DNA from 3 places in the Faecalibacterium sp. BIOML-A1 genome. Region 3 is predicted to be linked to each of the others. Evidence: riboswitches for the same ligand, from Rfam matches in the RefSeq annotation. Region 3 holds a riboswitch; each other region holds the start of a gene.
The links. Region 3 has a riboswitch for thiamine pyrophosphate ahead of thiD (bifunctional hydroxymethylpyrimidine kinase/phosphomethylpyrimidine kinase). Riboswitches for the same ligand answer to the same signal wherever they lie in the genome.
Positions count from the first base shown of each region.

Region 1: linked by a shared signal. The riboswitch ahead of thiW (energy coupling factor transporter S component ThiW) and the one ahead of thiD (bifunctional hydroxymethylpyrimidine kinase/phosphomethylpyrimidine kinase) in region 3 are both predicted to bind thiamine pyrophosphate.
Region 2: linked by a shared signal. The riboswitch ahead of GKG36_RS09235 (energy-coupled thiamine transporter ThiT) and the one ahead of thiD (bifunctional hydroxymethylpyrimidine kinase/phosphomethylpyrimidine kinase) in region 3 are both predicted to bind thiamine pyrophosphate.

Region 1 is NZ_WKZJ01000002.1:53,586-56,849, reverse strand. It holds gene thiE (thiamine phosphate synthase) at 1-523, opposite strand, end outside; gene thiM (hydroxyethylthiazole kinase) at 510-1,331, opposite strand; gene thiW (energy coupling factor transporter S component ThiW) at 1,347-1,862, opposite strand; TPP riboswitch at 2,155-2,262, opposite strand; gene GKG36_RS02510 (hypothetical protein) at 2,450-2,686, shown strand; gene GKG36_RS02505 (precorrin-8X methylmutase) at 2,849-3,264, opposite strand, start outside.
Region 2 is NZ_WKZJ01000007.1:78,523-81,786, reverse strand. It holds gene GKG36_RS09250 (sigma-70 family RNA polymerase sigma factor) at 1-471, shown strand, start outside; gene sigG (RNA polymerase sporulation sigma factor SigG) at 746-1,513, shown strand; gene GKG36_RS09240 (sporulation transcriptional regulator SpoIIID) at 1,564-1,812, opposite strand; TPP riboswitch at 1,923-2,022, shown strand; gene GKG36_RS09235 (energy-coupled thiamine transporter ThiT) at 2,105-2,734, shown strand; tRNA gene GKG36_RS09230 (tRNA-Ala) at 2,877-2,952, shown strand; gene bilS (flavodoxin family protein BilS) at 3,016-3,264, shown strand, end outside.
Region 3 is NZ_WKZJ01000004.1:15,660-18,923, reverse strand. It holds gene GKG36_RS05985 (NAD(P)-dependent oxidoreductase) at 1-690, shown strand, start outside; gene GKG36_RS05980 (TIGR00730 family Rossman fold protein) at 732-1,268, opposite strand; TPP riboswitch at 1,366-1,472, shown strand; gene thiD (bifunctional hydroxymethylpyrimidine kinase/phosphomethylpyrimidine kinase) at 1,531-2,331, shown strand; gene GKG36_RS05970 (TENA/THI-4 family protein) at 2,324-3,001, shown strand.

The sequences.
Region 1 (3,264 bases), on a different contig from region 3:
GCAGGATGTTCTCCTTGTGGATGCCGCCAATGGCCACCACCGGGATGTCCACGGCATCACAGATGGCCTTCAGGGTCTCGTGGGGCAGAACATCCACATCGGTCTTGGTGTGGGTGGCAAAGGCCGCGCCCACGCCAAGGCAGTCTGCGCCATGCTTGACGGCTTCCCGTGCTTCCTCCACACTGTGGACGGAAACGCCGATCATCATTCCCTCGCCCACACGGGCGCGCACCTGCGCTGCGGCCATATCCTCCTGCCCCACATGCACACCTTCGGCATGGCAGCGGATGGCAATGTCCACATTGTCGTTCACAAAGAACGGCACGCCGTAGCGCTGGCACAGAGCATGGATCTCCACAGCCTCTTTCAGAAAGGCTTCGTCGTCCAGCTCTTTTTCACGCAGCTGCACACAGGTGACACCGCCCTTCAGGGCGCTCTCCACCTGTTCATAGAGGGTCTGCTTTCCCACCCATGCGCGGTCGGTGACGGCATACAGAAGCATGTTCTGCTTATCGCACTTCATAGTTTGCTCCTTCTTCCAGCTGATCCGGGGTCATATTGTAAATGGCATCGATGATATAATTGCGGTAGGTGGAGTTGCCGTCCAGCGGGGTCAGGCGCTTGTGGGCGGTCTCGCCCGCAAGGCCCATGGCGCACACTGCAGCTGCAGCGGCTTCCAGCGGATGGCCGGGGTTGGCGGTAACGAACGCCGCCGTCAGGGCCGAAAGCTGGCAGCCCGTACCGGTGATGCTGCTCATCATGGCATTGCCGTTGCGGATGCAGTAGGCTTTTTCGGCATCGGCCACGATGTCGATGGCACCGGTAATGGCAATAACGGCACCCGTCTGGGCTGCAAAGGCCTTGGCAAAGGCCACGGCACTGTCCAGATTGGCCTCAGTAACTTTATCGGCCACATCGGCATCCACGCCCTTGGTGGTTCCCGCGCCGGAGGCCAGCGTTTTGATCTCCGAGATGTTGCCGCGGATCACGGTGAACTTTACGTCCCGGAGCAGGCGGAAAGCCGTGTCGGTGCGCAGGCGGGATGCACCCGCACCCACCGGGTCCAGCACCACAGGATGTCCCAGCTGGTTTGCCTTTTTGCCCGCCAGCAGCATGCTGGTGATGGTGCGGCTGTTCAGGGTGCCGATGTTGATGTTCAGACCGCCGCAGATGGTGGTGATGTCCTCCACCTCGGCGGCATCGTCGGCCATGATGGGCGAAGCACCGCAGGCCAGCACCATGTTGGCGCAGTCGTTCACGGTGACGTAGTTGGTAATGTTATGGATGAGCGGGCAGGTGCGGCGGACATTTTCAAACTCTGTTTTGAACATTCGGGTGCCCCTCCGTCAGGAAAGACTGTTCTGCATGGAGCGCAGTGCGCCGGAGCGCTGCAGGCTGTACACCAGCACGCCCGCAATGATGGAACCCACTGCAGTGGAGATGAGGAACGGCACGATGTAGGCATAGAACGCGATGTCGCCGGCGCTCTTGCCCATGAGGAAGATGGCCACCGGGTAAGCGCACAGGCCGCCCAGAATGCTGGTGCCGAACACCTCGCCCACCATGGTGGCAAGGATGTTTTTGGTCTTATGGTACACAAGGCCGCACAGCAGTGCGCCGAACATGCTGCCGGGGAAGGCCATCAGGCTGCCCAGACCCAGCAGATTGCGCAGCAGCGAGGCCACAAAGGCCACGCCCACGCCCCACCACGGGCCAAGCAGCACCGCGCAGGTCACATTGACCATATGCTGGATGGGTGCACATTTGCTGCCGAACATGGGGAAGCTGAATACGCTGCCCACCACGCACAGAGCGCACAGCATGCCGGCCAACGCCAGCTTTTTCACAGAGAGTTTTTTCATAAGGCAAGGCTCCTTTCCAAACCTGCGGAAGCAGCAAAAACCATACAGCGCCTCCGCAAACAGCCCGCACCCGGTGCCAGACCCGGCGCAGGAACTATAAGAAGCGGTCGAGACTTTCTGGTCTCCTCTCACGCCGGAACACGGCTTCCCATCGCTGACGGTCACAAAGCTCAGGGCGCTCCCCCTCAGCCCGCTGCGGCACTTCCGCAGAAAAGTACAAGGCATCCTCCTTAATGGTAATAGGTACACAACAAAAAAAACAGGAGACACCTTCCGCGGTGCCTCCTGCAAAAAATCATCCATTCTGACTTCCTACGGCGGCATTATCCGCATCAGGTAAAAGGGTCGAAGTTTGGGTACTTCCTCTCAGCCTGCTTTACAAGCTCCCCTGTATTTGATTGTGACTGTATTCTACACCCTTTGCGCACAAATTGCAAGAGGGGGCAAAGGCGCGCACAGCGGTGCAAAACGTTTTTCACGCAGTTTTTGGGGCGTTTCACGCAGGTTTTATTGAAAAAGAAGGTGAAATATGGTATTTTCAAGATGGACACATACCCCCCCCCGTAAGCAAAAAGGAGGAATTCCATATGAAGCAGACGACCCTGACCCAAAGGCTGCTCTCAGCCCTCGTGGCGCTGTGCATGGTGCTGAGCGTGTGCGCACCCGCCTTTGCGGATGTGACCGACCCTGATATGGCCAAGGCCGCACAGTGGTGCACCGAGCAGGGCACCATGGGTGCCAAGGGCGACCGCTTTGAGCCCGAAGGCTGGACCCCGAAGTTCAAGGTGATCGAAGTGTGGAACAAGACGTTCCCCGCAGCCTGATGCCGGCAGTGTGGATGCCGTGCTCGGTTCGGACCTTTTCCGTGAAAATGGGGCTGTTGCAAAATAGCTCTCTGAAAAAATCATGAACAAAACCCGGAACCTTTTCTCGGCCAAAACGGCTCAAAAAGGGTTCCGGGTTTTTGATGTTATGCTGTTTCCGCCTTATCCGTTCCACCCTCTGGCAGAGGGGTCCAGCATTTCGGTGGCAGAGTAAATGAGGGCGTTGCAGATGGCTGCAGCCACATTGCTGCCGCCCTTGCGGCCCATGGCGGCGATGGCAGGCACGCCGTATCGCTCGCAGGCGGCAAACAGTACTTCCTTGCTTTCCACCACATTCACAAACCCCACCGGCACGCCAATGACCAGTGCAGGCCGCAGACCGGCTTCCATTTCCTCCGCAATGGTCAAAAGGGCCGTGGGCGCATTGCCAATGGCCAGAATGGCCCCCGGGTGCTCCCGGGCAGCGCGGTGCATGGCGGCAACGGCACGGGTGGTGCCCGCCTGCTTTGCGGCTTCGGCCACAGCGGGGTCTGCCATGTAGCAGATGGCTTCACCGTTCAGTTTTTTCAGGCCCGGCT
Region 2 (3,264 bases), on a different contig from region 3:
CCTGCCGAGGACATGATCAGCATTGGCACCATCGGGCTGATCAAGGCGGTGAACACCTTCACGCCGGAGCGCAGCATCAAGCTGGCCACCTACGCCAGCCGCTGCATCGGCAATGAAATTCTGATGTACTTACGCAAAAGCTCCAACCGCCGTCAGGAAGCCAGCATCGACGAACCGCTGAACGTGGATGGCGACGGCAACGAGCTGCTGCTTTCTGATATTCTGGGCAGTGATGAGAACCAGATCAGCCAGCGGCTGGAACAGGATGCGGAGCGCGCCGTGCTGCGCCGGGCCGTGGACAGCCTGTCCCCGCGGGAACGGCAGATCATGGAGCTGCGCTTTGGTCTGGCGGACGGCATTGAGCGCACCCAGAAGGAGGCCGCCGACGCACTGGGCATCAGCCAAAGCTACATTTCCCGGCTGGAAAAACGGATCATCCATACCTTAAAAGTACAATTGGAAAACGAGTGAGGTGAAAAAACGCGGACTGCCGCCCGCTGGGCTTGACAATCCGCGCTGATTCGCGCATAATAAAGCTACAAAAGGCGCTGGCCCTGCAAACGGCTAGTTCCTTACCGGATTAGTCAAGAAAAGATGACCGCTCGGATTGGGACTCGAGGCGGTCATTTTTTATTTTGCCGCGCTTTCCTGCCAAACGGGAAAGCGCACAGTTTTTTCCACGCATACAATGCCGCTTCGCATCCCATACTCCCGGTGAAGATCAAAACAGACCGGGGGCGTTTGGATGTACAACAAAGTGGAGCTGTGCGGCATGAACACTGCAAAGCTACCTGTGCTGACCGAAGCCGAAAAGCGGGAACTGCTGGCCCGCGCCCACGCCGGTGATGCGGCAGCCCGGGAACAAATGGTGGAAGGCAACCTGCGGCTGGTGCTCAGCGTGGTGCAGCGGTTCGCCCAGCGCGGCGAAAATCTGGACGACCTGTTTCAGGTGGGGTGCATTGGGCTTATCAAGGCCATCGATCATTTTGACCCCGCCCAGCCGGTGCGCTTTTCCACCTACGGCGTTCCCATGATCATTGGGGAGATCCGGCGTTTTCTGCGGGACAACAATGCCCTGCGGGTGAGCCGCAGCCTGCGGGATACCGCCTACCGGGCCATGCAGAGCCGCGAAGCGCTGGAAAAGCAGCTGGGCCGCGAGCCGACCATGGACGAGATCGCGCAGGCGGCGGGCCTTGCCCGGCGCGAAGTGACGGCGGCGCTGGAATCGGTGGTGGAGCCGATCAGTCTGGAAGAGCCGGTGTACACCGATGGCGGCGATGCGATGTATGTGATCGATCAGGTGCGGGACCCGGACGGCGAGGACAGCTGGATCAGCGGGCTGCAGTTCCGGCAGACCGTGGCCGGGCTGACCCCGCGGGAAAAGCGGATCATGGAGCTGCGCTACCTGCAGGGCAAGACCCAGATGGAGGTGGCGCAGGAGATCGGCATCAGTCAGGCACAGGTCAGCCGGTTGGAAAAAGGCGCACTGAGCCAGTTCCGCACCCGGGACTGAACCTAAAAAAGGCGGCACAGCTTCCGTTTTGTTCGGAAGTGTGCCGTCTTTTATCTGCGGCTGTATTTGCGCCGGGTGGCCGCACCGCCGCGCAGATGCCGCTCTGCCTTATTGCAGGCCAGAACCGCACGCACCTGCCGGAACAGCTCCGGCTGCAGCGTCCGCAGCCGCACCGCAACATCCTTGTGCACGGTGGACTTGCTGCACCCGAACACCGCTGCCGCCGCACGCACTGTGGCCCGGTTGGCCGCGATATATTCGCCCAGCTGTACCGCCCTCTGTTCGGGGTCTCCCTTCATATCCAGACTCCTCCCATTGTGAACTTATGGTACAGCCTATGCACAGGCCGGGGCAGATATGTTCCGCCGGGGCTTGACTTTTGCGCCGGACGCGCTATACTTTTGCATGGACATAAAAACAGGGGTGCCGAAAGGCTGAGATCCGCGTTTTGCGGAGTACCCTTTTACCAGACCGGACAATGCCGGCGTGGGAGTTTGCAGAACTGTCCGTTCTTTCACAAACCCCGTGCGCCTGCTGGAAAGCGGGCGCATTTTGTTTTTGTGTACTATTGTTCTGAGAAGAGGAATCCCTATGACCAAAACCTATTCCAAGACCCGCATTCTGGTGGAGGGTGCGCTGATGATCGCCCTGTCCACCGTTTTGAGCATGATCCAGATCCCGCTCATGCCCCACGGCGGTTCCATCACCCTGTTCAGCATGGTGCCCATTCTGGTAATGAGCTACCGCCACGGCGCAAAGTGGGGCATCATGACCGCTTTCGTCAACAGCCTGATCCAGCTTGTGCAGGGCCTTGGCAACCTGGCATACTGCCAGACCCTCACGGCACAGGTGGGCTGCGTGCTGCTGGACTACCTTCTGGCCTTCACGGTGCTGGGCTTTGCCTGCCTGATCGCAAAGCCTTTCCGCAGCCGCACCGTGGGTGTCGGTGTCAGCGCCTTTGTGGTGTGCCTGCTGCGCTTTTTGTGCAGCTTTCTGTCCGGTTACATCGTCTGGAAGGACTACGACTACGCTTTCAGCTGGATGACCGAGATCGGCTTTCCCGGCATCTCCAACATGAGCGTGGACGGTCTGTGCTGGCTGTACAGTGCCGTGTACAACGCCACCTACATGCTGCCCGAAGCCATTCTGACCACGGTCCTTGTGGTGATCCTGATCCGTGTCGCACCGCAGATCTTCGACCCGCAGAACGCAAGAGCGTAAGTTTTTTCGCAGTCATTTTTCCCGCCGGGAAGGGCATTTCCCCGGCGGGAATTTTTTTTGCAGAAAATCCCAAAAAAGCTGTTGACAATCCGGCAAAGCGCTGGTATAATTACTCCTGTCGTCAGGCACGGCACAAACATCTGGGGGATTAGCTCAGCTGGGAGAGCGCTTGCATGGCATGCAAGAGGTCACCGGTTCGATCCCGGTATTCTCCACCAGAAGGAAAAGCACCGCACGGAAACGTGTGGTGTTTTTTGTTGTTACCGACCAAAGGAGAAACTATGAGCTACGCGATCGTATTCAGCAGTAAAACAGGCAACACAAAATTATTGGCAGACACGCTGCACGCCTGTCTGCCACAGGAAAACTGCTGCTATTTTGGCACCCCGGACCCTGCTGCCATGAAAGCAGACGACCTCTATGTGGGCTTCTGGACAGACAAGGGAAACGCTGACGAAAGCACTTTGGACTTTTTGAAGCAGCTGCACGGCAAAAATATCTTCCTTTTTGGCACCGCCGGCTTTGGCGGC
Region 3 (3,264 bases):
ATCCGTTACATCGGCATGTGCTGCAGCCTGTATTCCGAGGAAAGCGCCAATGTGGATATCGCCTACGCCCGCACCCGCGGCATCAAAGTGCTGGGCATCCGGGACTACGGCGACCGCGGCGTTGTGGAGTACGTCCTGCATGAGCTCACCGGCATCCTGCACGGTTTTAGGATGCCCATGCTGCGGGACGAGCCGGTGGAGATCACCGGGCTGAAGGCAGGCATCATCGGGCTGGGTGTGTCCGGCAAAATGATCGCCGACGCGCTGCAGTTCATGGGTGCCGACATTGCCTATTACAGCCGCACCCGCAAGCCGGATGCCGAAGCTGTGGGCATGGCCTATAAGCCGCTGGCACAGCTGCTGACCGAGAGCGAGGTGGTGTTCACCTGCCTGAACAAGAACGTACTGCTGTTGGGCAAGGACGAATTTGCACAGCTGGGCGCAGGCAAGGTGCTGTTCAACACTTCCATCGGCCCGGGCTTTGACTCTGCTGCTCTGGAACAGTGGCTTGCTCTGCCGGGCACCCACTTTTTCTGTGACACCCGTGCCGCTGCCGGCCCGGTGGGTGAAGACTTCTTTGCCCGTGAGAATGTGCATTGCGCGAATGTTTCTGCCGGACGCACCAAGCAGGCTTTTGTGCTGCTGAGCCAGAAGGTGCTGGCAAATATCCGCACTGCACTGGGAGAATGATATAAAAAGGAAACGCTTCCCGGCCGGGGAAGCGTTTCCTTTTAGGCTTTATTCAAAATCGTTGTGATCTCTTCCAGATTCGCCGCAAATCGGATGCCCTGCTGGCGCTGCGGCGTGGAAAGGCCTTTCTCGATCATTTTGGCAAGCAGTGCTTTCAGGCTGTCGTAGTAGCCGTTCAGATCATACAGGATGCAGGGCGCGTCCAACTGGCCCAGCGAGACCTTGGACATTACCTCTGCGATCTCTTCCAGCGTGCCGGTGCCGCCGGGGAATGCGATGAAGGCATCGCCCAGCTCGATCATCTTCGTCTTGCGCTCGGTCATGTCCTTGGTGACGATCAGCTCGGTCAGGCCATCGTGCTGCAGCTCCTGCTGCACAAAGAACTGCGGTTCCACACCGGTCACTGTGCCGCCTGCGTCCAGCGCGCTCTGGGCAAGCTGACCCATCAGGCCGCTGCGGGAGCCGCCGTACACAAGGCGGTGCCCGTTTGCACCGATCCAGCTGCCCAGTTCCCGGACAGCTGCCGCCAGCACAGGATCATTGCCCGCATTTGCTCCAAGATAGACCGTGATGTTCATGGTATTTCCCCCTTTGTTTTTTTCCATTTTACCACGCAGCGGGCCGATTGAAAAGGGCCATCCCCTTGCAAATGCAGCGGCACTGTGGTATTCTTGAACGCAGAAAAAAGGGAGCCTGCAAAAGCAGGCTGAGAGTGGGCTGTTTGCCCAGACCTGTGACCTGATTTGGACAATGCCAACGTAGGGAGATACTGCTGCTTCAAAGTGCGGAGGTGCCTCCTTGCTGGCATTTCCGCACTTTTTTGCAAAGGAAGTTGTAACCATGAAAACTGCATTGACGATTGCCGGCAGCGATTCCAGCGGCGGTGCTGGCATCCAGGCCGATATCAAAACCATGACTGCAAACGGCGTGTACGCCATGAGCGCCATTACCGCACTGACTGCCCAGAACACCACAGGTGTGACCGGCATTTTTGAAGCCACGCCCGAATTTCTGGCACAGGAGATCGATGCCATTTTTACCGACATCTACCCGGATGCCGTCAAGATCGGCATGGTATCCTCGGCAGAGCTGATCAGTGTGATCGCCGAAAAGCTGCACACCTACGGCGCAAAGCATATCGTGGTGGACCCGGTGATGGTTGCCACCTCCGGCTCCAAGCTGCTGCGGGACGATGCCGTGCAGGCACTGACCGAAAAGCTGCTGCCCATGGCAGAGGTGGTCACCCCCAACATTCCGGAGACTGAGATCCTTTCCGGCATGAAGATCACCGATGCGGCCGGAATGGAGGCCGCTGCAAAGCTGATCAGCGAGAAATACCACTGTGCCGTGCTGTGCAAGGGCGGCCACCAGATCAATGATGCCGACGACCTTCTGTGGCGGGACGGCTGCGGCAAATGGTTCCGCGGTAAGCGCATTGCAAACCCCAATACCCACGGCACCGGCTGCACCCTATCCAGCGCCATTGCGTCCAATCTGGCAAAGGGCTATGATCTGGATGCATCTGTGGAGCGCGCAAAGGCCTACATTTCCGGCTGTCTTTCTGCCATGCTGGATCTGGGCCATGGCTCCGGCCCCATGAACCACATGTTTGCACTGAAGGGAGAGTTTGTGGGTGAGTGAGCAGACCTTTGTGCAGCAGCTGGTACAGGAAAGCCTGCCTGTGTGGGAGAAATGCCTGCACTCAGAATTTCTGACCCACCTTGCGGATGGCACACTGGATGAAGCCTGCTTCAAGGGCTACATCGTGGAGGACAGTCTTTACCTGCGGGAATATGCCAAGGTGTTTGCCTGGGGCATGACCAAGGCAAAGGATATGCAGACCATCCGCACCTACTATTCCCTGCTTTCCTTCGTGAATGAGAGCGAGGATGCAGCCCGCCTGCACTATCTCAAGCACTTTGGACTGACCGATGAAGGCATCCAGAGCCTGCCGCTGCGGCCGGAGAACCGTGCCTATGTGGACTCTATGATCGAAGCCGCCAAAAATGGCGAGGGCGCAGCCGAGTGCATGATGGCCTGCCTGCCCTGTATGCTGAGCTATGGCTGGATCTTCCAGAAACTGCTGGAAGAAAAGCCTTCCGTGCAGGATACCCTTTATGGTACACTGGTGGTGGACTATGCTGACAAGGGCTATGAGGCGGCCTGCCGCGACTGGGCCGTGTTTGCAGAAAAAGTCTGCGAAGGCCTGAGCGACGAGCGCCTTGCCCGCTGCCGCGAGATCTTCCATGCCTGCTCGGAGCACGAGCTGAACTTCTGGGCCATGGCAGCTTCCCCGCGCAGTGACCTGTAATTTTTCCTAAAATATAAAATGCACCCGGCCTGTGGGCAGAACCGCAGCAACCGGGTGCATTTGTTTTGTTCAGGTTTTCGTGGCCGCAACCACAGGCATGAGCCTTAGTGCCGGAAATAAGTGAGCCCTAAAACAAAAACTCCCCCGGCTCTTCTGCCGAGGGAGTGGAAAAGAAAAACGCCCCTAACAGAAGAACTCTCTTCTGTCAAGGACGAATAAAATTTGGCCTTTTATCCGCGGTGCCACCCTGACTTCATGGGCAT